2 regions of the Paenibacillus sp. GYB006 genome follow, and region 2 is predicted to be linked to the other one. Evidence: a T-box and tRNA genes for the amino acid it is inferred to sense, from the RefSeq annotation. Region 2 holds a T-box; the other holds one or more tRNA genes.
What was found. A T-box is a leader RNA that pairs with one kind of tRNA and senses whether it is charged. The one in region 2 lies ahead of trpS (tryptophan--tRNA ligase), so its partner is inferred to be a tRNA-Trp.
Positions count from the first base shown of each region.

Region 1 (14,580 bases), on a different contig from region 2:
ATTGTATAAAGTGGAGGATACTTGGCATATTCCGCCCCCCACTCCCTCTGATAGTTCTCCCCTGACGATAACGCCCGCTCGTTTATATCCTTTGTCGACAGTTCTCATGCCCACAACCTCGTTGAATGAGAATGACTCACCGGGAAAAACCACTGTGCTGTCAATCGCCTTGGCTGCCAAGGCGATATTATGCGAACGGTTTTTATTATTAGAATTAAAATAGGTAACGTAATACCCGATCGCTTTCGTTCGAATCGAAGATAGTACTTCGGTATCTACTTTTGGATATAGCGGATAGGTCGGTAACTCAATCGTCGCCGATCCTTTTCCATAGTAATATTCGTAGAATGATATCAGCATTTTTCGCTGATCCAGGCGATATCCTATGCGTCCTTCTACAATCTGGCCGTCCGGCCCTATTCGCGCGTTTTCTGGGTTTTTCATACTTATCCGATCCAGTTGATCCGCCCACTGACCGTAGGTGTCCATATTCACGAGTGGAAACACCCCCAGAGCGTGCTCGCTTCGATCAATCGTACTCAGCGAGTTTCCATCCTGGGTTACCGTCAGCAGATCTGCTGGGTTTGCCTGCAACATAAGCAGTCCAAACAGACCCATGATCGATAGCCATTTCAAATTGCACTCGCCTCCTTCCCAAGTAGATTCCATAATTGTCCTTCTGGTATTATGGTAATCTTTTAAGAAAATCATGCAGACGCAGCTGAGATGGTCGTTCTGTCATTATGAGTGTTTGAACTCGTTTTTATAAACAAAATGTGCCTTCAATTGTCTATGAGTATCTATCCTGTGAATTCGTTTCCTGATCCAGTTCCTGAATTTTAGAAACTAATTTTTCTGAATTGGAACGAAACACTTGGTTTGAATCCGTCCAGTCCGATTTCAAAAAATAAGAAGCGTGGAACTTCCATCCTTGATGGGCTGGGTTAAATTCCATTTGAATTTCGCGCCCTGGTCTACCTATGTATATCCTAGAACCCGGCTTACGCCACTTTCCAATTTGTGTGATTCTGTCCCGATTCTGTCCTGTGATATATGTAAACCTATTATTGTATGGAATGTCCCTCAAATGAAACTTTGGACACCCGACAGCAAATACTTGAAGCTGCTGAAATCCGTATTTTTCCACCAATAAAAGACCTGTCCGATAAGCGATCACGCCTCCAGCGCTATGCCCGATAAGGATTACGTGATCCGAAGTTTCTGCATGCTTGCTGATGATTTGTGATAAACTTGTTACCCGCTTGGACTGATCATTGGATAGGTCATAGCTAACCTTGGTAAGCTGCTTTGCCAATAGACGGATGAAAGAGAACCTCGTTTTACCGTTTGCAGTCCCATAGGGAAAGATCGTCAAAATTTTTACATTTTGATATCTCTTTGCAATCTCACTTGCCGCTGCTTCAAAATTATTACGATAAGTCAGTACACCGGCAAAAAAGCAAACCAACGTACGGCAATTTTTTGTACATGTACTATTGGAGGATACAAACGTTTCGATCATGATTTTACTCCCAACATTAAACGTTTAATATTTTTTAGGTGCGACTATTTCAAATTATAAAACAAAAAAAGCCCGAACGCTCAGGCTTCGTGGTATATGGAATGTTATGTTAGTTGCATCGTTGTAATACAAGTATTGCTATCTTTAAAAGTACCGATCTCAGATTCTGCTGTTTTACCATCATACTCTATCTTCACTTGATATGTCCGATCTCGCGGTAACCATAGATCAATAAAACCATTCTCTAATGAAGTAATCGTGTCATCCATCACTACAGTACCTTCTTCATCTTGAATAAGCACATCGAAGGTTTTTTCTACTAATTCCCCTTGGCACCCCGTTAGACTGTGGATAGCACATTCATGTGTGTTTTCAATAAACGGTGCAATGGAAACAAAAAACTCGTCCTCTGGAAGATCAAAAGACGTCTTTTTACCAGCATCAGTTACTATCAGTTCCTCTGATGTAATAGATGCACTTACGTCCTCAAAGGAACCAACACTATACGCATGGACTTTTTCTTTAATATTCTGTGTTCCAGCTTCATTCGATGCACTATTATTATTATCGTTGTTACAAGCTACTGCCACCACAGATAATAAAATAAACGAAATAATGAGCAAACCCTTTTTCATAATATCCTCCCGTTTTCTTATCATATTGATAAGTCATATTATTTCGATCATATCACATTTCAGCTTAAGTAGTCGGTATTTGAGTTCACATCAATCCCCTGCATGCGGAACAGATACTTAATACGTCGTTTTCGGAACAAACAGACCTTGATTCTTTAGAGCATAGTCAAAAAATTGAAGGATAATTTCATTTTGAGTTTCAATCGCATAGTATTTATCGATATCTGCTTTTCCGCCTTGCAATAGGTATGCCAATATAGGTGAGAACAGAGGTAGATCAGTCAAACTTAAATGTTTTGCGCCATTAAAATGAACAGTATATGCACTATTATAATTTTCATTTGAAATTTTATTTGCGATATACGAAGGACTGTTGTCCAGCTGTATCCATACATCATCCGAATAAATGTTTAATAGCGGGATGGTGTAAGCTTCGGATTTAGCAGATAGTTCATTCGTAACTTTATCATACGCAAGCTCGCTAAAAAACGGAGCATCTATATTTACCACGGCGTTAATGTCATCGCGTTCTCTGCTCAGAGCTACGCTTGCTGCGCCACCCATAGAATGACCGAACACGCCTATCTTCTGTGTATCGATGAGCTCATATACTGAATCTTCTCCTTCACCGGCTTGTTCCAAAATTGTATCTATGACCAAATTCATATCATCTGTTCGTAATGTCATCCATTTTTGAGTAAGCTCGAAATACTCACCAAGCGAATAAATCCCTGCTTTATTTGCATTGTTGACTTCTTGCATGTACTCGGGATTAACTGTCACAATCTTTCCATCCTCGGAAAAGGTATAAAAAGAATGATAGGGATGGTCAATGGAAACAACCACATAACCATGACTCGCAAGTTCTGTAAAGGTAGAAGAGTTGCTTGCTTTAATACCGAATGCTCCATGGGAGAACATGAGCAAAGGATAGGTTCCGTCTGCCTGTTCTGGATACCAAAATTCCACGTTCACAAACCGATTGTCATCTTGATCCGTAAATTCTTCGATACGATTCTGGTCTACATAAGTGTAAGTGGCGGTCGCCACTGCATAAGGGCCTGTCACTTGCGGCAGCCTATACTGTGGAAAAAGTAAAACAGGACCAAGGGTAACGACTACGATCAGCTCTAATATAAGGAATTTCCATACCGTAGAGAATACTTTGTAACGTGGAGTGCGTGTTTGTTTGCGCAGGAGTGCTACGATTTCCTTGAACGCTAATATAAAGAGTAAGCCTGCAAACAGGCCCCAACTGTACTCCCATACGACGATCTCCCACAAGACCAGCATCATAAATCCTATAAACATTGCGATTCTCATCCAACTCTTGATCTTGCTGCGCCTTTGCTTGGTTGCAATGGAATAAGCGGCAATTGTGAGTTCAAAGACTAACGTAACAACAAGTATTAAAATCTCCATAAGACTTCTCTGCTCCCCCTCCAACTTTTTATGAGTTCATCATAAGAAATGGCAGAGCAGGTGTATACTCATAAACGATAAGCTGTAGCTGAGGGCCAATAAGTTGTAAAAACAATGTAATGAAGTGTGTACTTACACTACAAATACGGATTTATTTAGGTTCTGTTTATGTATATCTTCTTAAACCTCTTTTTTAAATGTCTTTAGTCTTTCATTGATCTTTTGAGCTTCCTTTTTGTCGCTCTTATATGACAGTATGCGAACGATAGCATATACTGCGGCAATTTCCAAAGCCAATAATAGGATATCAAATGTATTGTGTACGAGATTCAATATAACACTCAGAGAAATTAAAAAAGCTTCCAGAAAAAGAAAATGGAAAATCACACGGAGACGCATTTTATTTTCGCTAATCGCATGCGGTGTATATAAAATGATTCCAGTCAAAGCACCTAGAAAAGAGAAAGCCATAATTATAAAAATCGTCTTTAATTCGAAATTTGCATCAGGAGCATAGATTTGCCGTAAAATAGTGATGATTATAATGATGGAGCCAAATATAGTTAAGAAATCTCTAACCATTTCTTTAATGAGCTCGGAATACTTCATATAGGTTCCCCTTTTATAATCCAAGTATGTGTTTAAGCGTGGGCACATATTGCCGTGATATGACTACCTTCTCCCCGTTGTCCAATAATGCTTGGAAACGACCGCTAATCGACGGATGAATACTGGAAATCTTCGCTATATTGAGAATGGTAGATTTGGAAGCACGAAAACAATGTATCCCTTTGCAAAGTTCCTCTAGTTCATAAAGCTTTTGTTTTACTTCATGAACGTTATCCTTACAATACGCAAACACTTTTCCGTCAACAGCTTCAAAATAATAAATATCACTAATTTTAATGCGGCTGATCTTATCCTCATAATAACCGAGTATAACAAGTGTTTCGGTTTTTATTTTATTAACGAGCGCATGTATCTCTTCGTCTGCTTGGTGACATCTGATGAGGATTTCTTCTTCTTCTGTATGGTCTATTACTTCGACTAGAATTTTGATGAATATCACCCTCGGGAATTTGAGATATAACGTTAATCATACACCGAAACGCCCCTTTACTTCTTAAATAACATATTCATTATGAAAAAAAAGACAATCGATCTGGTACCGCGGGGTCAGGTCACCTTATGTTGCAATGAAGTTTCGAGAAGGCCAATTGAACGAACTTGGCTCCTTCTCTTCTGAGGTGCTTACGAGTTTGAAATAAATCTAAAGGGGTTGGATGATTATTTGTTATTTTCAATATATCACAAATTACGAACAAGAGATTACCATGACGATAGTTCTGTCCGTTTCCAGTTATCCTCAGCAACACAAACATATACATGGTTATCATCCCACGCCATCTGTCCCTGGCTACAGGCGCTACTAGACGAAGCGGGTGTATACTTCTCTCGAATACGCAGTTTGTCCCCATTTATATCGAGCTTAGTGTCAGGATCATTCGTGCCAATTCCGATATTACCATTGGTACGTTGTATGCTGAGCGGGGAATCGATTACTTCACCATTATCGTCGTAACGGATAAACTGTAGGTTGGATCCCGTATTATCACCCGATTCTTTTGAACTATCTGCCCGCACAACCCATCTCGGTGTCGTTTCATTCTCCTTACCGGATACACTTAACTCAATATCTCTATTTGACCCCTTCTCCCCAGCTACACGCAAGACCCCGTTCATCACATTGAAGTTGGATGAATGAGTACGGATCTCGCTTATATCGGTATCGAATGGAATTTCAAATCGGGTGAACAGTTGGTTGGCATATTGGCCAGTCGGTGACATTGTCGTCTCGAACGAGATATGTTTATGATCGTGTTGCTCCGGATTGTTTGCCTTGTCGTGAGAAATAATTGCTGTCTTGTTCTTGCCCTCCTCATCGACCCAGACAATCGCTGGTTTAGCTCTTTCCGCCGTCCATTGCAGCCGGATTAGATCTGATTGATGTCCTTCCTGCTCAATCCACTTCTTATCAGTGGACAAATGCAGCCGATCATTGTGTGGAATCATAATATCGTTGCCATTTTGCACGGCTTGTCCAAGCGTTGACTCCCCTCCTTGCTTCTGCTCCGCACATCCTGCACCAAGCAAACAAACGCCCCCTAATATAACGGTTACTGCCAATGTCTTTAATTTCATTTTGTATTTTCCTCCGTTTATCGATATGAATCGACTTCATTTCGTATTTGTGTAAAAAAGACCCTGTCTGATCGTAGTATATACATTACGCTGCGTACACCCATTTCATCAAAATTCCCGGAAAAATGATTCTTTTCGTCTATAAAATCTCGGCCAAAATTTGTCGATGCCCATTACTATAGGACTCATTTTAATGTGAATTGCTCCAATAAAAATTTAAGTAATAATCGAAAAAGTCATAGGACTATTTTCAGAATTTTGTAATCGTTAGGAGTCATTTTGATTAAAAGACAAAAAAAAGACCGTCTTTTGACAGTCTTGTTCTTGAATGAGAAGCTACCCCTTTATTGAATAAAGTATTATAAACTTTTCCATATTTCTTTCATATTTAGAACAATCTGACCCAAGATACACCCGGCCCCACATTCTAATCCACATTTTTGATTTGCCCAGTAGGCTAGCTCTAATGAAAGCGTTTGTGTTCAGTAATTCATTAACTTAACTGTCAGGATTGTAGCGATCAGCTAAAAATAAAGCCGCCTATAATGTGATTTCAATAAGCTTAGAAGTTTTATTTATTATTGGTCGGTAAATGATTGTCTCGGTCCCATTTCCATACCTGATTCACCATTTCACTAATACTTATAGTTTCAATTTTACCGGACCAACGGGTGACAGAGTCTCTAATCACGTCTGCAGTTAGTGGTCCTGCTGCTCCTACATGACCGATCGTGACACAAGTATCCTGTTTCTCAAGCATCTTTTCTATAAGCTTCATTTGCCCAGAGATATGTTTTGCAGTACGATGATCGTCCAAGAAAATTTCATTCTCTATCGGAGGCAGTCCTTTTTGTAAAGCCAGTTCTGAAACGACAGATTGATAATCTGTCTTACTGTCAACAAAAAAGAGGCCCCTCTCTTTACATACATCAAGAACGATGGACATAATACGTCGATCTTTTGTGATTTTAGATCCCATATGATTATTCATACCAATTGCATAGGGGACATTATCAATAGCTGCCTCCACTTTACTTCTTACTTCCTCATCTGAAAGATCAGCGGTTATAGCTCCCGGCCCCAACCAATTACTTCTTCCTGTGTTGGGTTCCATCGGCATATGAACCAGTATATCGATTCCTTTTTGGTGAGCAAGCTCGGCATCTCTTTTCGTTGTAGGTAGAAAAGGCATGATTGCTACGTTTACCTTTGTAGGAAGATTTAAAATTTCTTCGGTTCCTTTCATGCCATTTCCTAAATCATCAATAATAATAGCGACTTTTTTAACAGGATCTGCATAGATATTTGTGCTTATGGAACTCAATACTCCAATAATGAGTATCAGGGCAACTACAATCAGCTTTTTAGTTGTCATTTTTCACAATCCTTTTTGTGTTTTTTATTAATGATGAATACATTATTGGAGAATACACAAGAAAATATGTGAGTTGTGATTAAAACAATGTACTTTGTTTGTACGATTGCCACCTCCTACAAAGTAAATCAACTCCACTCTCGAATTCAAAAATTAAAACCACTTGATGGGCATCCCATACGAAACACAGCAGAAGATGTTAATATTCTGATCAAAGATATTGGACATGCAGTCGCTGCACCATTTGAAAAAAGTAGTTATAAATAATCATTATTTCAGGTTCTTGTTGCCGTTGATCGTGTGCACTTCCACTAAATCATGGTTTGAACAAGAACAATTGGCATGACAAAAACACTTCCCATGCATGTGCATGATGAAGTGTTTTTGTATTTTATAAATACTTGCTACTGAAAATCAACTAATTATTTATTTAAATAATAAATAATATTATTTGAATTTTTCATTTTCTAGAATGATTATATTTTCTTCATTAGAAGACTTCCCTGTTTGTTTCGTATTTTCAACCAATCGAAAAATTTGATCACAGCATTGTTTAGCTCCTAAAATTAATAATGGAACACCAATAAAATCTATTTTTAATCCTCTTGAGAAAAACCCTCCAATTGACATAACGATGGGAACCGTCGGTGAAGTATTAGAAAATATTATTTTTTCTTGAAAATGGTGCTTGCTTTCTAGTAATAAAATTAAGTCTTTCAATGCGGGAACAACAAGTTTGGAGGATTTTCGTCCTATTGTATATACCGAATCTCCATTTTCATCTATTCCGTGAAAAATGATTTTTCCTGAATCCTCTTTAGTTAGTTTGTTGAAATATGTAACATTTAATATTTCTTCTTTAGTTAATTTACGTTCTGACTGGGTTAATTCTTTTAAATGATACGCAGCTGCAAGAGCAGTTGTATGCGTACCACCATAATCATTATAGATATAAATCATGTTATCACCCTCATATTTTTATCTATAACTATTATGATCATTAATTTTAATTCCAATTCGGATGTTATTTGTTACATTCCGCGTGCCATGGCCGATTCAAGAAGCGGAACTTCAACTGGATACTTCTTTATCATCCTTTGCAGAAATTTTAGAATCTGCATACTGTCTTCTGTCCTGTTCGATTTTTTTCATTAACACTTCAATCGCGCAGGTTATACTTTTCACCAATACAAAAACCCCATCAAGGTAACACCCTCATTATTAAACATGGGAGCATTACTTGAAGGGTTTTGATTTGTTTCGCGTTATGAGGATAGAGTATTAATTGAAGTAAATTGAAGTTAATCTCAATGTCTATTTCATGAGTCACTTCCAGTCATTTCACATAACGAAAGGTTATTATGTTAACTCATCTCACCTTTTCTGACTTGATTGTAAACGACACGATCAATAACAAAGCAGAGAAGCCAATTAAGTACGACAATTCAATAATGGCACCGTTTAAACCTTTATCATACAACACCGTTTCTCCTGCTTGTAAAAACCAAGTTGTCGGCACAAAATCGCCAATTCGCTGCATAAAGTCTGGCATGATTTCTCTAGGCCAAAAACAGCCACCGAGCATCAGCATTGGGATATTGACCAAAGCTGTTAGCGAACTCACCATCAGTGCGTTTTTTGAAAATCTGCTGATTGCAACGCCAATGGCTACGCAAGCAAGAGCAAACGCAAGACAAACTGCCATGACTTCCAGTTGTTGAGCCAATGTTGATCCATAGGATATATCGACTAATTTCGGTAACAAACTGATTAATACGACAACCTGAATCGTGGCAACTAGGAAGCTTGCTATCATATGTTGTGAAAAATAACGAGAACGTGTCAGCGGTGTTGCAGTGATCCGATCATAGACTCCAGTTAGCTTATCCTCCAGAATTAAGCTTGTAGAGAAGGTAATCAAGAATAACATACCAAACGCGATATAACCTAAGGACAGAACCGCCGTGTTTACGTCTTTTTCAGATTTTTCAGAATTTCCAGTAGAGAAGCTCTTATATTCTGCAGCAAATGCATTCTTATTATAAGCTTCCATCCCCTTATAGAATGCATCTTCATTCCCGTTTGCAGCTGCCGCAATTTGTTTTGCTGAGGATATGTAACTCGATACGTATACTTGAACGGGCCTCGCCACATTAGACGCCTCAAGGGCAAAGCTCAGAGCAGATACATCTTTTCCTTCAAGCATCTCTGCAGTGAATCCCGCTGGAAAAGTAAAAGCACTGTCTAGTTTTTTGTTTACAATCAAGCCCTTTACATCATCACCAGGGGTCAGTAATGTTACATTGTATTTCTCCTGCATATCCGATATAAGATCCACTATGAATGGGGATGAATCTTGGTCCAGTATGCCTACATTATATTTTACATCTTTGGTTACCGTCGAAATCAAAAACATATTTAGCAGGATCGGAAGCACAAGCATAAATAAGATGTTTATTGGTTTTCGAAATATCCGTTCTATGCTGTTGAATAAGATCGTCATGCTCTCTTCCTCCTTGAAACCACAATGCTGATCACCGCAAATAACAAGGTGATAGCCAACATCTGTCCAATATTTACAAAAGCAGAACCTAGCTCGTCGTTATATACAACGTTGAATATCGCTGATTTTGCATAATAGCTTGGGGATATTGCTGCGATAGCTCCAAAATCAATAATAATAAACCCGCCAATAAGAAAAGTGGATACCAGAGTTACAATATTGGCAAGTGTGTCGGCCTTTACGGAATCCTTTATGATAATTGTCAATAGGCCACCGAGTGTCGTGGTTAATAAAGAGAACACAAACACGATCAAAACGATGACACCAAAGTGATTCCCCCAATCCACATCATATACATATTTGGTAAACAGGATAATCACCATCCCCTGTAAGAAGGTAACTAAGGAAAGACCTATCGTTTTGCCTAGATACTGTTCGAAAGGTTTAATCGGTGAAAGCTTGAGCCGATCACCCAATGTACCCAAATAGTCTTCTCCCATTCCTGCAGCGCCATATTCCTGACCACGCATCATAAACATCAGCAGCATTGCAATAGCGTAATATCCCATGGCTGTCGCCGATTTGGAATCGGTTAGAGGCTCTTCCTTCAAGCTGGTATCCGAATTCACTTGATCGATTTGTGTATTGCCCGACATGGTGGCGACTACGCCTGCGGTATTTAGCCCATTAATCAGACTATCCACGACATTCCGCACAACCGTTGTATCCACGCCCGAAGATTTGGCCAGAAATACTTCAACTGTTTTGCTTGATCCATCCGCTTCCCCTTGGTTCGAGAATCCTTCAGGAATATAAATAAACGCATCTGCCTCTTCAATATTTAGGATCTCTCGTCCTTCATCAAGAGAAAGCACTTGATCGAACTCTGCCAGTGAGCTAATTTCTTTCGCACCGATCATAGAACTAATGAACATTTCACCAAGTTGACCAGAATCTTCATTGCTATAAACGATCCTTACTTTATCCAAAGAGGTGACATTAAATTGGTCTTTAAACGCAGTACCTAATATTAAAATAATTAATAAAAAACTGAGCAATCTAATGAAAATCGGTTTAGGGTCAATCAAGATCCGTTTTGCCGAATAAAAAATTTGAGTGAGTATATTCATCGTTTCATCACCGTCCCGGATTAGTCTCTCAGTTTTTTACCAGTCAACTGCAAGAATACCGTCTCCAGATTCGGTTTTTCCAGTGTCATGGACTTAATTTTAAATTCTTTCCGAATCAGATTCTCCAATATCCCCGTAAGAAACCGTTCATCTTTTTCCAAGTGAATGTCGAGTACTCCGTTTATGTTGTTGCAAGCGGTGACACCTTCCGACTCTTTAATTACCGAAACAGCTGCGTCCGAATTCGATGCAAGCTCCAGACTTAAGCGATTTCCCGTTGAAATGGAATCAATCAGCTCATCTATACTTCCGAGTGCGATTACTTTTCCGAAATCCATAATGGCAACTCGTTCACAGATGGCTTCGATCTCTTCCATGTAATGTGTTGTATAGATGATGGTCATCCCATTTTGATTCATAATTTTAATCGATTCCAGAATATTGTTGCGTGATTGGGGATCTACTCCAACCGTAGGTTCATCCATAAAAAGAATACGCGGCTTATGTACAATCGCACAAGCGATGTTCAGACGTCTTTTCATGCCACCCGAAAAAGTCTTAGCAATACCTTTTCTTCTATCCCATAATCCAGTAAACTCAAGTGCTTCCTGTACGGATGTATGTAGCTCTTTGCCTCGAAGTCCATACAACTTACCCCAATACGTTACATTATCGATGGCACTTAAGGTTTCGAAAAAAGCCAAGTCCTGCGGTACATATCCGACAGATCGTTTGATTTCTCTTGCATGCTTGGAAAAGTCCTTACCAAACATTTTTACTGTGCCATTGTTGACTTTTAATAAGCCCAGTAACGTGTTCATCGTTGTTGATTTTCCTGCACCGTTTGGTCCGAGCAGTCCAAATATTTCACCTTCATGAATACTCAGATCAACACCATCTACAGCTGTGTAATCTTTGTACCTTTTGACCAGACCCGTTACTTCTATGATCATCTGAATTTCCTCCTCAAACATTTCAGTACGTGATTGATGATATCTGAAGCGATAAAGAACATGTGCGAGTACCCCATTAGTCAAAGATGGGGACACTCACGCATTTACGATTTCATATGAATTTCTTAAATCCGTTATAAGAGATTTAAGAAATTCGATATCGTCTCCGTATTATGTAAAAATCCTTAGAGCTCTTTTTGATTATGTTCATGCTGTGCATATTAACACAAGAATGTACAGAAGATAGAATTCGATGTGAATGAATTAGCAAAAACAACCTTATCCCCGCATGGTAATACGTAGATAAGGTTACTTCGTTCCACATTATTTGAAATACTTTATTCTTGCTAAATTTATTGTAGTATACCAGATAAATTTCTTTAAATTATAAATCTAAAGATTTAAGGTAATATTCCTTTACAGTGGTCTTATTTTAGAGTAAAGGTAGTTTATTCATATAGGAACGTGAATTTGATGGATATGTGTGAAGTAGATAAGTACGGCTACATTTTATTATTGTGAAATATTCATATAGTGTATTTTTCATATTATATTATAAAAACAACCCCAAGCCTCTGAATGGATCTAATAGGCTTGGGGTTTAAGAGATAAAGAAATGCGAAAAATGACTTACTGTAAAATATGACAATACTACACACAAGTCAATTTTCACTGTAAACTTTTTAATTTATAATATCCTGCTTTGTAAGCTTTTTTTATCTTGTCGTTGTATACAAGGATTAATCCATTAAATACAGGTCTATGCTCATTTTGGAACTTCAATAGCAGTCACCTCTTCAAAGGAATCAACTATTTCAGCTTCCTCGCTTTTAGGTGTTAGGTGTGTATCGGTATCTAGCCTGAAAAAGAACAACCCAAATAGTTCAATACTTACTCTCTGTAAAAGTAGAAATATAAAAACCCCTTCGCTTTCGCAAAGAGGTTTACTAATGAAGCGGGTGATGGGAATCGAACCCACGCTATCAGCTTGGAAGGCTGAAGTTCTACCATTGAACTACACCCGCGTATATAAATATCGGGATGACACGATTTGAACATGCGACCCCCTGGTCCCAAACCAGGTGCTCTACCAAGCTGAGCTACATCCCGATAATAAATGCCGGTGAAGGGACTCGAACCCCCACGGTTTCCCTCACGATTTTGAGTCGCGCGCGTCTGCCAATTCCGCCACACCGGCTTGCTTCTTATTTTAAATATAATGGCGCGCCCTGAGAGATTCGAACTCCCGGCCTTTTGATTCGTAGTCAAACGCTCTATCCAGCTGAGCTAAGGGCGCAAAAAATATAAAAGCAGACGACGGAAATCAGCGACTCTTGCCTGGCAAGGCAAAGGTCAACCGCTGATCCATGTCCGCAATTAAAAGATGCGCGTGAAGGGACTCGAACCCCCACGTCAAAGACGCTAGATCCTAAGTCTAGTGCGTCTGCCAATTCCGCCACACGCGCATATATATGATGGTGAGCCATGAAGGACTCGAACCTTCGACACCCTGATTAAAAGTCAGGTGCTCTACCAACTGAGCTAATGGCTCGTACTATAAAATGGCTGGGAATATAGGATTTGAACCTATGCATGACGGAGTCAAAGTCCGTTGCCTTACCGCTTGGCTAATCCCCAACAGCGATAAGTTGTACAAGGGCGATCGATGGGACTTGAACCCACGAATGCCGGAGCCACAATCCGGTGCGTTAACCCCTTCGCCACGACCGCCATATATTATCATTCTTTACTATTATGAAATTGGCAGGGGCAGCAGGAATTGAACCCACACCAACGGTTTTGGAGACCGTTGTTCTACCTTTAAACTATGCCCCTAAAAACTGGTGGAGGATGATGGATTCGAACCACCGAACCCGTAAGGGAGCAGATTTACAGTCTGATGCGTTTGGCCACTTCGCTAATCCTCCATATGAAACTGGTGCCGGCGAGAGGACTTGAACCCCCAACCTACTGATTACAAGTCAGTTGCTCTACCAGTTGAGCTACACCGGCTAATTAATTCGATTATACCATACTCCATATAATGGGAGCTAGGATAAATTAGTTGAATTCACAGGATTTCATCCTGCATTATTTGGTATGGTGGAGATTGAGGGGATCGAACCCCCGACCCTCTGCTTGTAAGGCAGATGCTCTCCCAGCTGAGCTAAATCTCCATATAAAGTGACCCGTAGGGGATTCGAACCCCTGTTACCTCCGTGAAAGGGAGGTGTCTTAACCCCTTGACCAACGGGCCGCTGGCTCCCCGAACAGGACTCGAACCTGTGACAACTCGATTAACAGTCGAGTGCTCTACCAACTGAGCTATCAGGGAATATTGGTGGAGCCAAGCGGGATCGAACCGCTGACCTCCTGCTTGCAAGGCAGGCGCTCTCCCAGCTGAGCTATGGCCCCTCATCGTTAAATAAATGATTCAGTAAACATATAACCTAATAGGTTATTCGCTTGGCGGCGTCCTACTCTCCCAGGACCCTGCGGTCCAAGTACCATCGGCGCTGGAGGGCTTAACGGTCGTGTTCGGGATGGGTACGTGTGGAACCCCTCCGCTATCGCCACCAAACATGATTTTTGCGCTGTGATATCTTCAGTGAATACTCACCAGCAAAATATCAGACCTTAGAAAGGACATGCAGCTTAAAATCTTCCGGATTTATAATTTATCATATTTTAAAAACATATTCAACTAGTAATAAAAACCATCGAACACAATGAATTAAATATCTTTAATTACTGCATCAGACACACATTTATAATTGTCTTTTTCTTAAGAGGACATAAATAATATATCATCTTGAACAGCGTTTTTCTAATTGTAAA
Region 1 is NZ_JARBDA010000004.1:404,467-419,046, forward strand. It holds gene PV403_RS13110 (VanW family protein) at 1-636, opposite strand, end outside; gene PV403_RS13115 (lipase family protein) at 791-1,522, opposite strand; gene PV403_RS13120 (CueP family metal-binding protein) at 1,627-2,157, opposite strand; gene PV403_RS13125 (alpha/beta hydrolase family protein) at 2,275-3,579, opposite strand; gene PV403_RS13130 (DUF3021 family protein) at 3,760-4,188, opposite strand; gene PV403_RS13135 (LytTR family DNA-binding domain-containing protein) at 4,202-4,648, opposite strand; gene PV403_RS13140 (hypothetical protein) at 4,909-5,781, opposite strand; gene PV403_RS13145 (divergent polysaccharide deacetylase family protein) at 6,353-7,156, opposite strand; gene PV403_RS13150 (DUF3189 family protein) at 7,604-8,116, opposite strand; gene PV403_RS13155 (ABC transporter permease) at 8,526-9,659, opposite strand; gene PV403_RS13160 (ABC transporter permease) at 9,656-10,789, opposite strand; gene PV403_RS13165 (ABC transporter ATP-binding protein) at 10,810-11,742, opposite strand; tRNA gene PV403_RS13170 (tRNA-Gly) at 12,697-12,767, opposite strand; tRNA gene PV403_RS13175 (tRNA-Pro) at 12,779-12,852, opposite strand; tRNA gene PV403_RS13180 (tRNA-Leu) at 12,861-12,940, opposite strand; tRNA gene PV403_RS13185 (tRNA-Arg) at 12,963-13,039, opposite strand; tRNA gene PV403_RS13190 (tRNA-Leu) at 13,128-13,208, opposite strand; tRNA gene PV403_RS13195 (tRNA-Lys) at 13,219-13,294, opposite strand; tRNA gene PV403_RS13200 (tRNA-Gln) at 13,306-13,380, opposite strand; tRNA gene PV403_RS13205 (tRNA-His) at 13,401-13,473, opposite strand; tRNA gene PV403_RS13210 (tRNA-Trp) at 13,505-13,578, opposite strand; tRNA gene PV403_RS13215 (tRNA-Tyr) at 13,585-13,670, opposite strand; tRNA gene PV403_RS13220 (tRNA-Thr) at 13,680-13,755, opposite strand; tRNA gene PV403_RS13225 (tRNA-Val) at 13,844-13,919, opposite strand; tRNA gene PV403_RS13230 (tRNA-Glu) at 13,928-13,999, opposite strand; tRNA gene PV403_RS13235 (tRNA-Asn) at 14,002-14,077, opposite strand; tRNA gene PV403_RS13240 (tRNA-Ala) at 14,082-14,157, opposite strand; rRNA gene rrf (5S ribosomal RNA) at 14,207-14,323, opposite strand.
Region 1: it has a tRNA-Trp gene. The T-box ahead of trpS (tryptophan--tRNA ligase) is inferred to sense a tRNA for this amino acid. The anticodon was not compared.

Region 2 (14,580 bases):
ATACCGGCCGGATGACCGTAGAGGAACTTGCTGAAAAACATCTAGGTACAGATGTAACGAAACCTGATTTCTGGCAGGGAGCTGCTGACTTATGTATCGCTGATATTGAGCAATTCCTTCGTATGACCGAAAACCTACAATAGATTTTGAATAAATAGGACCTTAGCAGTGATGCTGAGGTCTTTTTTTTATAAAAGTTATTGATTTATGCCAGAAGTTTGTCGAAATATGATTATATAATAAAAAAACTGTTATTTTTTTGCATAAAATTGTTGTAAAATAGAAAAATTTGACATATACTGAGTCACAAGCCCTATATAAAGGCTAAAAGTATAAGAGGATGGTGTATATGATCTCACTTGATCAGCTTTCTCTACCTAGACAACTGGATATTGTCTTTAGAGCACTTGATGAAGAACTTACAGGTCTTGATTCAGGAATCGTTTTTGTGCAAATTCGAAATAATGTAATAGGTAAATTCGGGATTAGACATTATCCGGTACCTATGAAAAAAGTGATGGAGAGTTCTTCAAAAGGACTCACAGAAACTCAGCGTTCTTCTTTCAGGCTCATGGCCCTGGAATCACTAAAGTTAAAAAAACACTGGACGCATGGAGAAATCACTTATGATTTCGCCGTTAGAAATGACATGATTGTTGTAGATTCAACCTTAGAGTCCAATTATAACCTGGCTAGTTTGATGATTCGTTACCCACGTACTACATATACAGATATTCAATTAGGCCCATCATAATAACAAAGCGGCCCTCTCTTATAAAGAGAAGACCGCTTCGTTTAACCCGCTTAGATTCTTGCGTGGAACCTAGCTAGATTTATGAGAAAATAACGACGTTATTGACGACCAGCCAATTGCTGTTCAGCGATTTGTACCAGACGTTTTGTGATATAACCTCCGAGAGATCCAGTCTCACGGGAAGTATAGTTACCGTAGTAACCATCTGCAGGAATTGTTACGCCTAGCTCTTGTGCTGCTTCCAATTTCAGTTGTTGAAGTGCAGCGTTTGCTTGTGGCACTACCAAGTTGTTAGAACGAGATCCTGATGCCATGTGTTGTCACCTCCTTTTGTGCTTTGTGAGATTAGTATGGTTTTAGGAAGAGAAAATATACTCAAAAAATAAGCAGGTAACAAGTGGAAATGAAGAAGATAGTCTGAGGTAAGTTTCGAGGTGAAAGCAAAAGGTCAGCTTATTATCGATTTCAAGTGTATATAACACAAATAGACAGCTGAATCAGCTGTCTATTTGTAAGCTATACTTTTCTTATTCTGAATCTGCAGGTTGAACGATCTCAATCTGTGTAGAGAGTTCAATAGTCTGACCTGGCTCCATATGTATGAGTCCTGTGAAGTCTGCATCTCTCTCCATATTTGGAGCATCGGGCAACCAAGTATAAGGTTCAATACACAAATAATCACTGCTTTCCCCTTTGGTAAATAATACCCAATGTAAAAAAGAATCTTTATTCGCTGTATATTTAATGGCATAACCATCATTACGCGTTAGATAAGCAGTGTCTTGTTCGCGATCAGACCTAAATATGGTATCTAAATTCTGTCCTGCGAGATTGATTCCATAAGGCAGGCTGGCAAGAGAACCTAAACCCTCTAAATCTCCGGTTGGCAGTAAATCATCATTAAGCGGATAAATTCCATTCACCGGAAGTTTAATATTCCAACGATGTGGTTCTCCATCAAGCATAAACCAAGTGTGATATCCCATACCAAACGGTGCTGCATGATCACCTTGATGAGTAACACGAAGTTGTTGTGTCAGAGTAGAACCTTGCAGTCTAAAGGTCATTGAGAATGTCATAGGAACGGGAAAATGCTTCATCCAGAGTTCATCTTCACATGTCTTCCACTCCGTTGTTACGGTGCATCCATCGTCATCTTCTTCTATGTCACTAACGCACCAAGGCTGTGTACGATGAAGTCCGTGAATATGGTTATTATTTACGGAATTTTGAGCAAATTGATACTCTTGGCCTTCATATTCAAAGTGACCCAGGTGGATACGCCCTGGGGGGATCAGCATCGGAACACCAAAATGGTAAGGTTTCTGAAGATAAAAAGCGAGATCCTGTTCGTCAGGTTTACGAACAACTTCCCGGTTTTGAATACGATCATAAATGGATATAATGTTGTTACCGAGGCGGGGTAGCAGGGTGACTTCAAGATCACGACTGTGCAAAATATAAGTGTCATAGCCGTTCCAAAGCCCTTTGGTCACTTGTTTCATCTTTTTTGCTCCTTTTCCCACGAAAGATCTTAAACATCTTACACGTAAGTCTATCATAACAGATAATTGTATCTGTAGTAAAAAGGTACCTTAGATTCACGAATGGAATTTATGTAATTGTTACTTCTCATATTTCATGTTGACATGAGAACTTTATCATGATTATGATAAAGCAAGTATATAACTTATAATCGTTGATAGGGATAAGTAAGCTTAGTGATGCAACTGCAGAAAGCCGATGGTTGATGCGAATCGGTGTTGCGGACTTTGACTGAATGGACCCTGGAGAGCCCGGCTTAACGAGAAGCGATGCTTCTTTAGTAGGTCAGGACGACTAATCCGCGTTAAGGAAGATAAGGTTGCTTATGAGTGTTTTTTATGTGCGATTAAGCAGCGAATTAGGGTGGCACCACGGTCTCACGTCCCTTTCACGGGATGTGGGGCCTTTTTGTATTTTGTTACATTTTTGAAGGATATGAATTGTAGGAGGACTAGAAAATGAAAACGGTATTCTCGGGTATTCAACCTAGTGGAAAGCTAACGCTAGGGAATTATATTGGGGCAATGAAAAATTTCGTTAAGTTACAAGACGAATATCATTGTAATTTTGTAGTTGTAGACTTGCACGCAATTACGGTCTCACAAGACCCTGCTGCGCTCTACGAACAATCTAAAGACGTTGCTGCGTTATACTTGGCAGCTGGAATTGATCCTAAGAAGGCGAATGTGTTCTTGCAATCTCATGTACCTCAGCACGCAGAACTCGGATGGATGCTGACTACGCTGACAGCGATGGGTGAACTTGAACGTATGACACAATTTAAAGATAAATCAGCAGGTAAAGAATCCGTAGGTGCAGGACTTTTTGTATATCCTTCCTTGATGGCAGCTGATATTCTGCTCTACAACGCGGATCTCGTACCGGTTGGAGATGACCAAAAGCAGCATATGGAACTGACAAGAGACCTCGCTCAGCGTTTTAACCGTCGTTATGGAGAGTTCTTTACCATTCCTGAGATCTATACTCCAAAAGTCGGGGCACGGATTATGTCACTGGATGATGCATCTAAGAAAATGAGTAAGAGTAACCCAAATCCAGGAAGCTATATCTCGCTTTTGGATACACCTAAAGACATTCGCAAAAAAATCAGCCGTGCAACAACAGATTCGGACAGTACGGTTCGATTCGATCCTGCAAACAAACCGGAGATCAGTAATTTAATGAGTATTTACAGCGAATGTTCCGGACTCTCTCTGCAAGAGATCGAAAAACAGTACGAAGGACAAATGTATGGGGCTTTCAAAAAGGAACTTGCGGAAGTGGTGGTTTCTGTTATTGAACCGATGCAGGAGAGATTCCGTGAGATTCGTGAGTCCGATGAACTGATGCGTATTCTAAATGAATCTGCAGAGCGGGCAAGAGAGATCGCCGCTGCAAATCTGACAGAAGTGAAGAAACGGATGGGTTTTGTTGTTTAAACTCTAAGACCGGTTCATCTCAGTACGATTCCGTTTTGCCTTAATGACGAATCCCCAGCCGATATTACAGATGGCTAAAATACTAAAAAGTAAAGCTAACCATAAGGAATGGCTAAGTGAAACTGCGGTGACCATAAGTAATATAATAGAAGAAGCAGCAAACCAAAGAGACAGACCTTTACTCATGTGAAAGTACCTCCAAAAAAATATTTTTAAAAAGAAGTATAGCTTTTCGAGAGAGAGCCATAATAATCTTGCAAGCTTGCAACAGCAAACATCACGCGCGAGGCGAAAGGAGATTACACACATGGCATCAGGATCTCGTTCTAACAATTTGGTAGTTCCACAAGCGAACGCTGCACTTCAACAACTGAAAATGGAAGCTGCTCAAGAGCTGGGCGTCACCATTCCGGCGGATGGTTACTACGGTAACTACACTTCCCGCGAAACAGGTTCACTCGGGGGATATATCACAAAACGTCTAGTACAAATCGCTGAACAGCAATTGTCTGGTCAAAGTAAATAAATGTAATAACTCAACAATCACATTAGCGGGCTTGGACGGTATTTCTACCGTCCAAGCTTTTTGTGTTGCCTATGTAGCTGATTTTGCATGAAAGCGGTATATTACGTCAAGCATAAAAAAACGGCCTCCTGGGGCCGTTTCTCTTTTTGATACTTAGGTGTGAGAGCCAAGGGATAATTTTTTCTCCATCTTATCCTCACTAAGCCATCCCACATAAGTGCTGATCGGTTCATAATTTCTGTCCATTACCATACAGGCAACAAAGGGGTACTGTTTACGATGACGATACCTTACATCTCCCCATCTGACAAAATAGCCAAAGCTTAATTCTTCAACTTCTGCAACAGCAAAGGAAGTGAAATATAGAAATGCCTGAATATCTGGGTGAGATTTAGAAATCTCAACAGCAGGATGATCAGAGGACACAGCATGCTTACTCCAGACGAGGAGATGTCCATCTAATTTCCCAATCTCGTAGCTGCCGTCTTTGTGAGCTTTGACCACATGCCAGCGATTTAAATGAATCGTAGGGATAACATAATACTTATCTTCAGGTGCTGATGAGGGATCCATCTTTCTTACTTGTTTTGTTTTGGAATAATGAACTAGTGTACGCCAGACGTAATAAAGAGCCAAGAATGAATATAAGACAATAAAAGTGGGTGCAGGATCGAAAATCCCAAAGAACCAACATAAAATAGCGATCACATGGGTTGTAAAGAGAACCGGATCAAAAATATGAATGATGTTCCAAGAAATCCATTTCTCTGTAAAAGGACGCATAGCTTGTGTTCCGTATGTATTAAATACGTCGGTGAATACGTGAACACATACGGCTACTCCGGTCCATAAGGCAACATGCAGGATGGGTACGTCTCGGAATAACAAGGAAATTACTGCGGTAATCAGCGCTGTCCATATAAATAGAAAGGGGATCGAATGAGTTATCCCTCGATGATTTCTTATATAGGAAGCATTATTTTTTTTAATTCGAAGAACCGTATCAAGATCTGGAGCTTGTGATCCTGCAACGGTGCCAACCATGACGGCAACAGCCAGTTCTGGATTTGAGGCCACGACAGGGTCAACGAAACTTAGGCCAGCAAGACCAAAGCCCATAACAAAATGTGTAGCTGTATCCATGTAGGTACTCTCCTTTTTAGTAATCGAATCATAAATTCTGCTGAAATTTGTTATTTTGTAATCTAAAGATACTAAATTATTTAATTCCCTATTGAGAAAATCTCTATTCAAGTAAAAAAAGATAGAATGCTCGTATTTTGACATAAAGGTATATGATATTCCAATAACTTACCTCACAAATAGGAAATTTGTCATAGCCTATTCATAATTGAGTGATCTTTGTCAAAGACTTTCCTTATTTGTTATGATAAAATTTATATCGGAGGCAATAATTATTTTCTCCAATAAGACGTTTATCGTAAGGAGGATTTACAAGCGTGAATAATAGATATCAGGCATCTTCCGATACAGCAGCTATCCCCGCACGGCCTACGCCGCCGCGAGAATCTGCAACATGGAAAGATTTTGTGGTTTTGACAAAGCCGGGCATTCTGAGAACAAACCTGGTTGCAGCATTTGGTGGTTTTTGGCTTGGATCTCAATGGGATGTTGATTATTTAAGAATGATTATTACCATGATCGGAACGATGCTCGTAATGGCCTCATCCTGTGTGTTCAATAATTATTTTGATCGTGAATTAGATAAAAAAATGGAACGGACTCGTAATCGCGCACTACCCACTGGGAAACTCAGCCCGAAGGTAGTGCTTACTTATGCTGTCAGTTTAGGAATTCTGGGACTTATTGTTTTGTTTGCCTATTCCGGCTGGCTTGCAGGCGTCCTTGGTATTTTTGGGATGTTCATTTACGTCATCATTTATACTTTATGGCTCAAGCGTTCATCTACATGGAGTACATCCATAGGCGGATTCTCCGGTGCGGTACCTCCCGTTATCGGTTATGTAGCTGCATCAGGAAAACTTGATCTTGGCGCTCTACTTTTGTTTGCTTTGTTGTTTCTATGGCAGCCTCCGCATTTCTGGGCACTGGCGATTCGCAGGGTAGAAGATTACCGTGCTGCAGGATATCCGCTTCTTCCTGTGGTCAAAGGGATCGAACGCACAAAAATTCAGATGATTCCTTATTTAATCCTTCTGGTTCCTGTGCCAATTCTCATGTATGTGTACAATTACACAGGTCTTGTGTTTATGATTGTTACGCTAATCTTATCACTCATATGGTTATTTTACGGCTTCCAAGGTTTCAAAGCAAAAGACACCGATGCTTGGGCCAAAAAAATGTTTTTCTTCTCAATTAACTACCTAACGATCAGTTTCCTTCTTATGATTCTAGATACCGTTCATAAATAAGCAGAAACAGACTATGTTTCAAATACTATATCTATTTTTATTACACCAAGGAACTTTGCGTTAATCATGAAATAAAAGGGAGACCCGCTCCAAACCGGATGGCCTCCTCCTTTTTTTACTCTCTAACTTCAAAATTGTTACATAGTTGGATCGATTTTATAATACATTTGGCTGCTTTCATCAGGAAAAACCATTTATTGAAGAAGGAGCGGATCTTCTTGATTTTCAAAAAGTACATATGGACTTGGATTTTATTATTGATCGCAGCAGTTATGGCAGGTTATCTCATTTATAATGCGCTCGATTTTGGAAAAGAGGAATATCCGAAGTTAGGAAAAGTAGAACCCTTTTCGATGGAGAATGTAGATGGAAGTACTGTTTCTCTAGAGGATACGGAAGGGAAAACACGTCTTTTTTATTTCTATTTTACAAGTTGTCCTGATGTATGCCCGGTAACGACCTTCAGCCTGTCTCAGGTTCAGGAACTGCTGAAGGAAGATGAAACGTTTGGCAAGGAAGCTTCATTTGTTTCCATATCATTTGATCCGGAAGTTGACACTAGAGAAACCATCAAAGCTTTTGCAGATCGGTTCAAAGCAGATTATTCTGGCTGGTATTTCCTGAGAGGAGATGCAGAAGAGACAAAGCAGTTAGCAAGAGAATCATTCAAAATTCTCATTGAAGGAAATAGTGTGGATAATTTCGTGCATGCTAATCTTATTGCATTAGTAGATCAGGACAACAATATTCGCAAAATCTATAATGCCTCTAATACAGAAGAAGCTGCGCCGGAGATCATTGCAAGAGACGTTAGGAATGTAGTGAGTGAATAAGTTGATCTATGTAGTGAGAAAGCTGTGTCCATTAAAGGCACAGCTTTTTTTAATTATCAAAATGGCTGCTAAAGTCAGGGTAGATAATGTATTCATCAAGACCTGCTTTTTCTAACTGGGCAATAAGATACTCATCAGGCGTACCTTCCACCCCAGCATAACCTCGTCTGGTATAAATATGTTCTGCATCCGGGAAGGTATCTCTGAGTTCACCTCGAATGCGTTTTCCAGAGCTGTCATTATCCATAAACAAATAAACTTCATCATATTTAATCTGTTTACGAAGTTTTTCTAGCTTCATGCTGTTCAGTGTTCCATACGTGCATAAAATAGAAATCTCGGGTTGTAACAACCGACGGAGTTTGCTGCGATCATTTTTGCCTTCCACAATGACATGAATCGGCATCGTATGCTTCACCTCTTGTTTTATTCGCATATGGACTCGAAATTCCCCGGGAAATGTTTATGTTCTATTTTATCGCAAAGTAAGGATTTCATGCAAAAAGATCAGTCCATGATTGGACTGATCTCAGACTGTAGACAAATTAACCACCACTCGTTTGCCTACCGTCTTTTTTATTAGATGTGTTTTGGTTCGGGAGTAAGTGTGGAAGTGCGCACCTGTTTTGAAAAAGGTAAAAATAAGAGACCAATCATGAGAACAAGGAAAGCAAGAAAGTAAGGAGAGATCTCCATTCGAATCTGTCCGGCTGCAATGGGACCTACAAAAGAACCTAATGAAGTCGCAATGGACTGAATAGAAAAAATCCGCCCAAGCCTGGCTCCGCCACTCAGCTGCACAAACATGGTTGCTAGTGCCGGGAATATGATTCCTTTGGATGTGCCAAGGACATAGAGAACAAGCCATAAAGGCAGTTCAGGTACAGAAGCGAGCAGAAAGAAGCTGATTGCCATCAGTAATACGCCTGCGGCAAGACGAAGCTTTGTCGAATAACGATTGAGAAACAACATACTGAGTGTAGTAAGTGCTCCTAAACTGATGATGGAGAATAGCAGGCCTGTTGATAATATCGAAGCTGAGCCGCTGCCTCTCAGGGGGAGTTCAAAGAAAAGAACGCCTTGAGAGCATGCAATGACTAGCGGTAAAACAAAATAACGCCAAGATATCGGAAGAAAACGGCCTTCCATAGGAGGCAGCACTTTGGCACTCGCCGTACTGGCTGCCTTTACGGCAGGAATCGTAAAAAATGCCATCAGCCCAGTAATGATCAGCAGAATTCCAAGAATCTGAAAAGTCCCGGAGAAGCCAATGCCTGCAACAATGAAGGCGCCGGCTGCGGGAGAGACCACAGAAGCCAGTGTATGGACCACACCATGTCCTGACATATACTTTCCTTGCGTGGTTGGATCAGAAGACAACTGAGCAAGCAGAGTCATACAGGCAGGAGAGAGAAAAGCGAGAACAAATCCGCTGAGTGCCCGTAAAATAAGTAGTTGCCATGGGGTATCAACATAGGCTTGAAGCAACAAAAGGATCCCAGCAGTTGTTAGACTGAAAATAATGTAACGCTTGCTTCCATGCTTATCAATTTTTGTGCCTGCAATCAGATTTCCCGGTAGATGGGTTAAGGAATAAATGCCCATCATCCAACCAATAAAGGTGGGAGCTGCGCCTAATGAAATCGCAAAAGGCGTAAGAATAGGATACTGTGCATGTAAATCGAAGAAGGCTAAAAAAAGAAATAAATAAAGCCATATGGCCGTTTTCAAGGAAACAGCACCTCCCATTTCAATATATAGCTAGAACATCGTATGATATACTTGTACGCCTAATGGGACAGTCTTATACCGTATTTTTGCGTAAACCCGGGCTTAGCTGACAGCAGTATCGGTAATCATGTATAATATTCGGGAACTCATATGAATGGAGTTCGGGAGGTGGATGATCACAATGGATTTAGAAGTATGGAAAGAGTTCGTTCAGCAAAATTGGCTGGTTATTATTGTTGCTTTGATTTTGTTGTTTATCGTCATTAATGTGCTTAAGACGGTACTAAAGTGGGCTATCGTTCTTGTAATTGTGGCCGCACTGATCATATACAGCGGTGTTTCTTTAGATCAGATCAAAGATGTAGTTACGGATGTAAGTTCGTCTACTGTGGAAACAGTGAAAACAGAAGCACAAGAACTGATGCAGAATGAAGCGAAGCAAGCGACCTATGTTCTTCACGAGGATGGAACGTTCACAATTACGAGTCCCAATGTGGAAGTTACAGGAGAGCAAGGTAAAGACAAAGTGAAGGTAAGTCTGCGCGGTGTATCTGTGGGTGAGTGGAGTATTAATAATGCCGCAGTGAAACAGTACATGGAAACCGCACAAAACTAAATAAAGATAAATATTCGTATAGGTAAAACAGGGGTGATAGCATGTTCGAATCATGGATCGACAGCCTATTGAATGGAAATGCGGTCACGCTTGTTCTATTGGTTATTCTCCTTGTATCACTGATACAAGGATTTGCAAGAGGAGCATCACGCTCAGCTGGAGCGCTGGTAAACCTGGTTACGGAAGGAATGTTTACCGTCATTGGTCTAGCTGGTGCTTTTTTTCTCTCTATGAAATTATCTCCAATGGTTCAAACGTGGCTGGCACAATACAGTGAGAACATACCTAATCGAGATTTGAAAGTATGGGAGCAAATTTATTATACTGCCATTACCGGGCTAACTGATTTTCCGTTAATGCGATTTGCTGTTCTTTTTATGATTAGTTATGCAGTGATACGTTTTGTTCTTTCTGTAGTTGGTGGTTTGCTTACAGGACTTGGTCTTGGCAGGTCAAATACCAGATCACGTAAGAATCCAGGGATGATCAGCCGCCTTCTTGGTGCTGCTTTCGGAGTTGTTGTCGGTGTAGCGAGAAGCATACTGGTGATTGCGCTGTTATTTATATTAGTGAGTCTATATCCGGGAAGTACATTCAGCAATTATGTGGAATCCTCCCCTTTGTATCAGCAGGGTGCCAAAAAAGTAATTGAACCGCTCTCGGGAACACTGATTAAGGAACGGCTTCCTGTCATTACCCAAGCGGCAAAAAATGAACTAACCGGCATGATGCACCGAAGATATGAAGTGATTGATCGGAGTATCCCTAAGGATATAGAAGGAGCAGCTTCGAAAGTGACAGAGAATGCGGCCACTGATGAAGAAAAAGCAAAGGCGCTCTATCAATGGGTAGGTACTCGTGTTGGGTATGATTACGGCAAAGTAGAGGACTATGAGCAAAGAGGCATCTGGAATGAGCAAACACCGCAGGATACTTTTCAAACGATGAAAGGTGTTTGCATCGACTATGCAAGGCTATACGCGGTTATGGCCCGGTCAGAAGGATTGGATGTAAAAGTCATTACAGGTCTTGGATATAATGGACAAGGCGGATACGGTGCTCATGCATGGAACGAAGTGTATTTAAGTGAGACAGATGAGTGGGTACCTCTTGATCCAACTTGGGCGAATAGTGGAAATTGGTTCAATCCATCTAACTTCTACGACACCCATATCAAAGATCAGTCCTTATAATGTATTTGTTAAACCGCAGTTAGAAAGGATAGTTTAGGAATGAGCAAAGAGGGAACAGACCCATATATGAAAAAAGAGATTGTAAAGGAGAAAAGGTTTACTTTCAGGCTTAATGTCTTTTTCCTTGCAACCTTTTTGATCTTTGGTGTACTGATCATCAGGCTGGCATATCTGCAGCTGGTTCAGGGTCCTACGCTAAAAAAAGAAGAAGCAAGTGTCGCAACGAAAAGTGTATCTCTTTCACCCATTCGGGGAACGATATTTGACTCTACGGGCGAGAATCGGCTCGCCTATTCGACCTCGACTCAGTCTTTGTATGTGAGTTTAGATAAAAACTACACCCGTGAAGAAAACAAAGATGAATTACAAGAGCTTGTTTCGAGTCTCAAACATGTTTTTGACCGGTATGGAGATTCGAGCAAAACAATGACAGAAGATGAAATTGAGGAAGCTCTTGATATATCCTATCGCAAGAATTACGGATATACGCCGAGAAGAATCAAGACAGATCTGACAGATGAAGAGATCGCCTATTTTCTATCCCATAAGGATGAGTTTCCAACCGTAGAAGTGGTAGAAGAAAATGTGAGACGTTATGACGAGGATACCGTTGCCGTACAAACGGTAGGTTATATGAAACCATTCCGTTCCGTAATTGATCCGGATTATGGACTCGGTTATTATCTGAAGGCCAAAGAAGAAACCGACCCTAAGCTTCAATATCTAGATGACGAGGAAGTCGGATATGATGGCATAGAGTTTATGTTTCAAGAGGAGCTAAGAGGGACGAAGGGTGTTAAGACATTCCCGGTGAACTCACAAAATCAAATTTCTGGTGAAGCAGAGATTACGGCTCCTAAAAAAGGGAATAACGTGTGGTTATCGATTCATAAAGATGTTCAGTTGGCTACCGAACAGGCAATCATGGACCAATTGGAATATTTGCAAACGACAAGTAATTCTAGTATTAAAGCACCAAATGCCAAAACGGGATTTGCAGTTGCCATGGAAGTGGACACAGGCAAGATCGTAACGATGGCGAGTATGCCTGACTATGACCCGAACATTTGGACAAAAGGAAGCATGTCACAAGAAGAACTTAATAATATTGCTCCTTATGCTTCAAATGGCGCCATTCGTGAAGTGTATCAGTCCTACAGCAGTAAAGAAGAGAGTTATAAACATCCTTCTTCCACGGTGTTGCTCGGTTCCGTTATTAAGCCATTATCTGTTCTCATTGGTCTGCAAGAAAATTTGTTTACGACTTCTACTTTATATAATGATGTGGGGGTAGGGAAGTTTGGTAAGAAGGGTTATGAAACTTCCGTTCGAAATTCGGGGAGCCACGCTTACGGTTTGATCGACCCTGCTTCAGCTATTGAGCATTCTTCCAATGCGTTCATGGTAGAAATGGTCGGAAATAAATTATATGAGAAGTATGGTGCAGATGGCGTTGATGTATGGGATAAATACATGAAGGAGTTTGGGCTAGGGGTATCGACAGAGAGCGGTCTACCTAATGAACAGTCTGGTCTGCGCGAATATATAAATGAAGCAGAGAATAGCAGTTCGCAGTCAGCGCTTGCCTATGCTTCTTTTGGGCAACAAGGAAAGTACACAACACTCCAGCTTGCTCAGTATACAGCCATGCTTGCGAATGAAGGAAAACGACTGAAACCCCAAATTGCAAGCAAGATTACGGATGTAGAAGGCAATGTAGTGAAAGAATTTGGTGCAGAAATACTAAACACCGTTGAGTTTGATTCTTCTTTTTGGGATGAAATCAAAGCAGGCATGAACAGTAATGCTCAAGGATTTGAGGGGTTCCCGTATGATTTTGCTCGCAAAACAGGAACATCTCAGCAAAGTGTAGGCGGCGAACTCGTAGAAAACGGCGTCTTTATCACATTTGCTCCTAGAGATAACCCGAAACTTGCGATTGCTGTTGTTGTGCCTGAAGGAGGATTCGGTTCCGTCAGTGCAGCGCCTATTGCACGTAAAATTTATGATGCTTACGATCAGTATATTGGCCTTGACGGAACACCCAAAATTCAAGATTCACAAGATCAGAGCGAAGCTTCCGAACAAGATGATTCTGGTGAGTAGGCTTTAAAATATCCAATTGCAATATATTATGACAAAACCGCGTGTGCCACGTGATTGAGGCACACGCGGTTTTGTCGTTTTATGACGAAATTGTAATCAGCAAAAGAGAAATTTAGATCACAGTTGTGGTAGAATAAAAAAGGATATCTATGGAACAGAAAGAAAAGTGAGGTATGGTATGACTCAGCAGCAAAATCATGAAAAGGAAGAACTGTCCAATAAGCGCCGATTTAGTTTTCGTCTTAATTTTTTCTTCTTTAGCTCTTTTATTATTTTTTCTATTATTATCATTAGGCTTGCTGTGCTTCAGTTTGTAGAAGGGCCAGAGCTCGCGCAGCAGGAAAGCGGCAGTGTGACTAAGAATATACCGCTACTTCCGGTAAGGGGTTCCATACTTGACTCTACGGGTGAGGTGAAACTTGCTTATTCAGAGCCTATTCAGTCACTGTACATTACTTTATATAAAAATTATAGTAAGCCGACAGACGGTTCGGTAAATCCAAACCATGAAGAAGCATTGGAGATGGCTGAGCGTCTTGCTGAAGTCTTTGAAAAGTATAAAGACCCGGACGCGGAAACATTAACTGCAGCTGATATCGAAAAGGCAATGGACCTTAATTATCGGCAAACGCATGGTTATACACCTAGGCTGATTAAAAGTAACTTATCAGAAAAAGAAATTGCTTATTTTTTGCAACATAAAAAAGAGTTTCCTGGCGTCAGCGTAATCGAAGAGACGGTAAGAAAATATGATGAGGATACAGTTGCTGTTCAGGCAATCGGCTATCTTAAAACATTTAAGACCTCAAAAACACTCGAGAAATATAAACAAGTAGATGAAACAAATAAAGATCAGACAGATCCAGGACTTGTCTATTCTGAACTGGAAAAGGTTGGTGTAGACGGCCTTGAAATGCAGTATCAGGATGAACTTCGTGGTAAAGCAGGCTATAGTCAAATTCCAATCAATCCACTGAATCTTCCAGAAGAAGGGACAGTTATTCAGGCCCCTGAGAAAGGAAAAGATATCGTATCTACCATCAATAAGGAGATTCAGGTGGAAACGGAACAAGCGATAATGGATCAGCTTGATTGGCTGCATCGTAATCCTGTCTCTGGTAAATTACATCTTAATGCTACAAGAGGTTATGCTGTTGCGATGGAAGTAGATACAGGCAACATTGTGGCAATGGCGAGTATGCCGGATTACGATCCTAATGATGAATGGGATTATGACAAAATTAAATACATTTATCGTAACGGTACAACAGAATCGTACCCGCCGGATGATTCGAGAAGACGGATGGAGTCGACCGTACTTTTGGGTTCTACGATTAAACCGTTAAGTGTTCTGATTGGTCTGAAAGAAGGATTGTTTACTTCAAATACCGCCTATCAAGATATAGGTTATGCAACGATTGGTAGGGAAAATAAAAGAATTAGT
Region 2 is NZ_JARBDA010000006.1:210,676-225,255, reverse strand. It holds gene PV403_RS16015 (M3 family oligoendopeptidase) at 1-143, shown strand, start outside; gene PV403_RS16010 (O-methyltransferase) at 350-754, shown strand; gene PV403_RS16005 (alpha/beta-type small acid-soluble spore protein) at 853-1,068, opposite strand; gene PV403_RS16000 (aldose 1-epimerase) at 1,282-2,259, opposite strand; T-box leader at 2,445-2,689, shown strand; gene trpS (tryptophan--tRNA ligase) at 2,758-3,738, shown strand; gene PV403_RS15990 (hypothetical protein) at 3,742-3,924, opposite strand; gene PV403_RS15985 (alpha/beta-type small acid-soluble spore protein) at 4,046-4,264, shown strand; gene PV403_RS15980 (metal-dependent hydrolase) at 4,418-5,407, opposite strand; gene cyoE (heme o synthase) at 5,725-6,657, shown strand; gene PV403_RS15970 (SCO family protein) at 6,930-7,490, shown strand; gene PV403_RS15965 (toprim domain-containing protein) at 7,540-7,896, opposite strand; gene PV403_RS15960 (MFS transporter) at 8,070-9,221, opposite strand; gene PV403_RS15955 (hypothetical protein) at 9,403-9,837, shown strand; gene PV403_RS15950 (transglutaminase domain-containing protein) at 9,879-11,030, shown strand; gene PV403_RS15945 (peptidoglycan D,D-transpeptidase FtsI family protein) at 11,070-13,136, shown strand; gene PV403_RS15940 (peptidoglycan D,D-transpeptidase FtsI family protein) at 13,315-14,580, shown strand, end outside.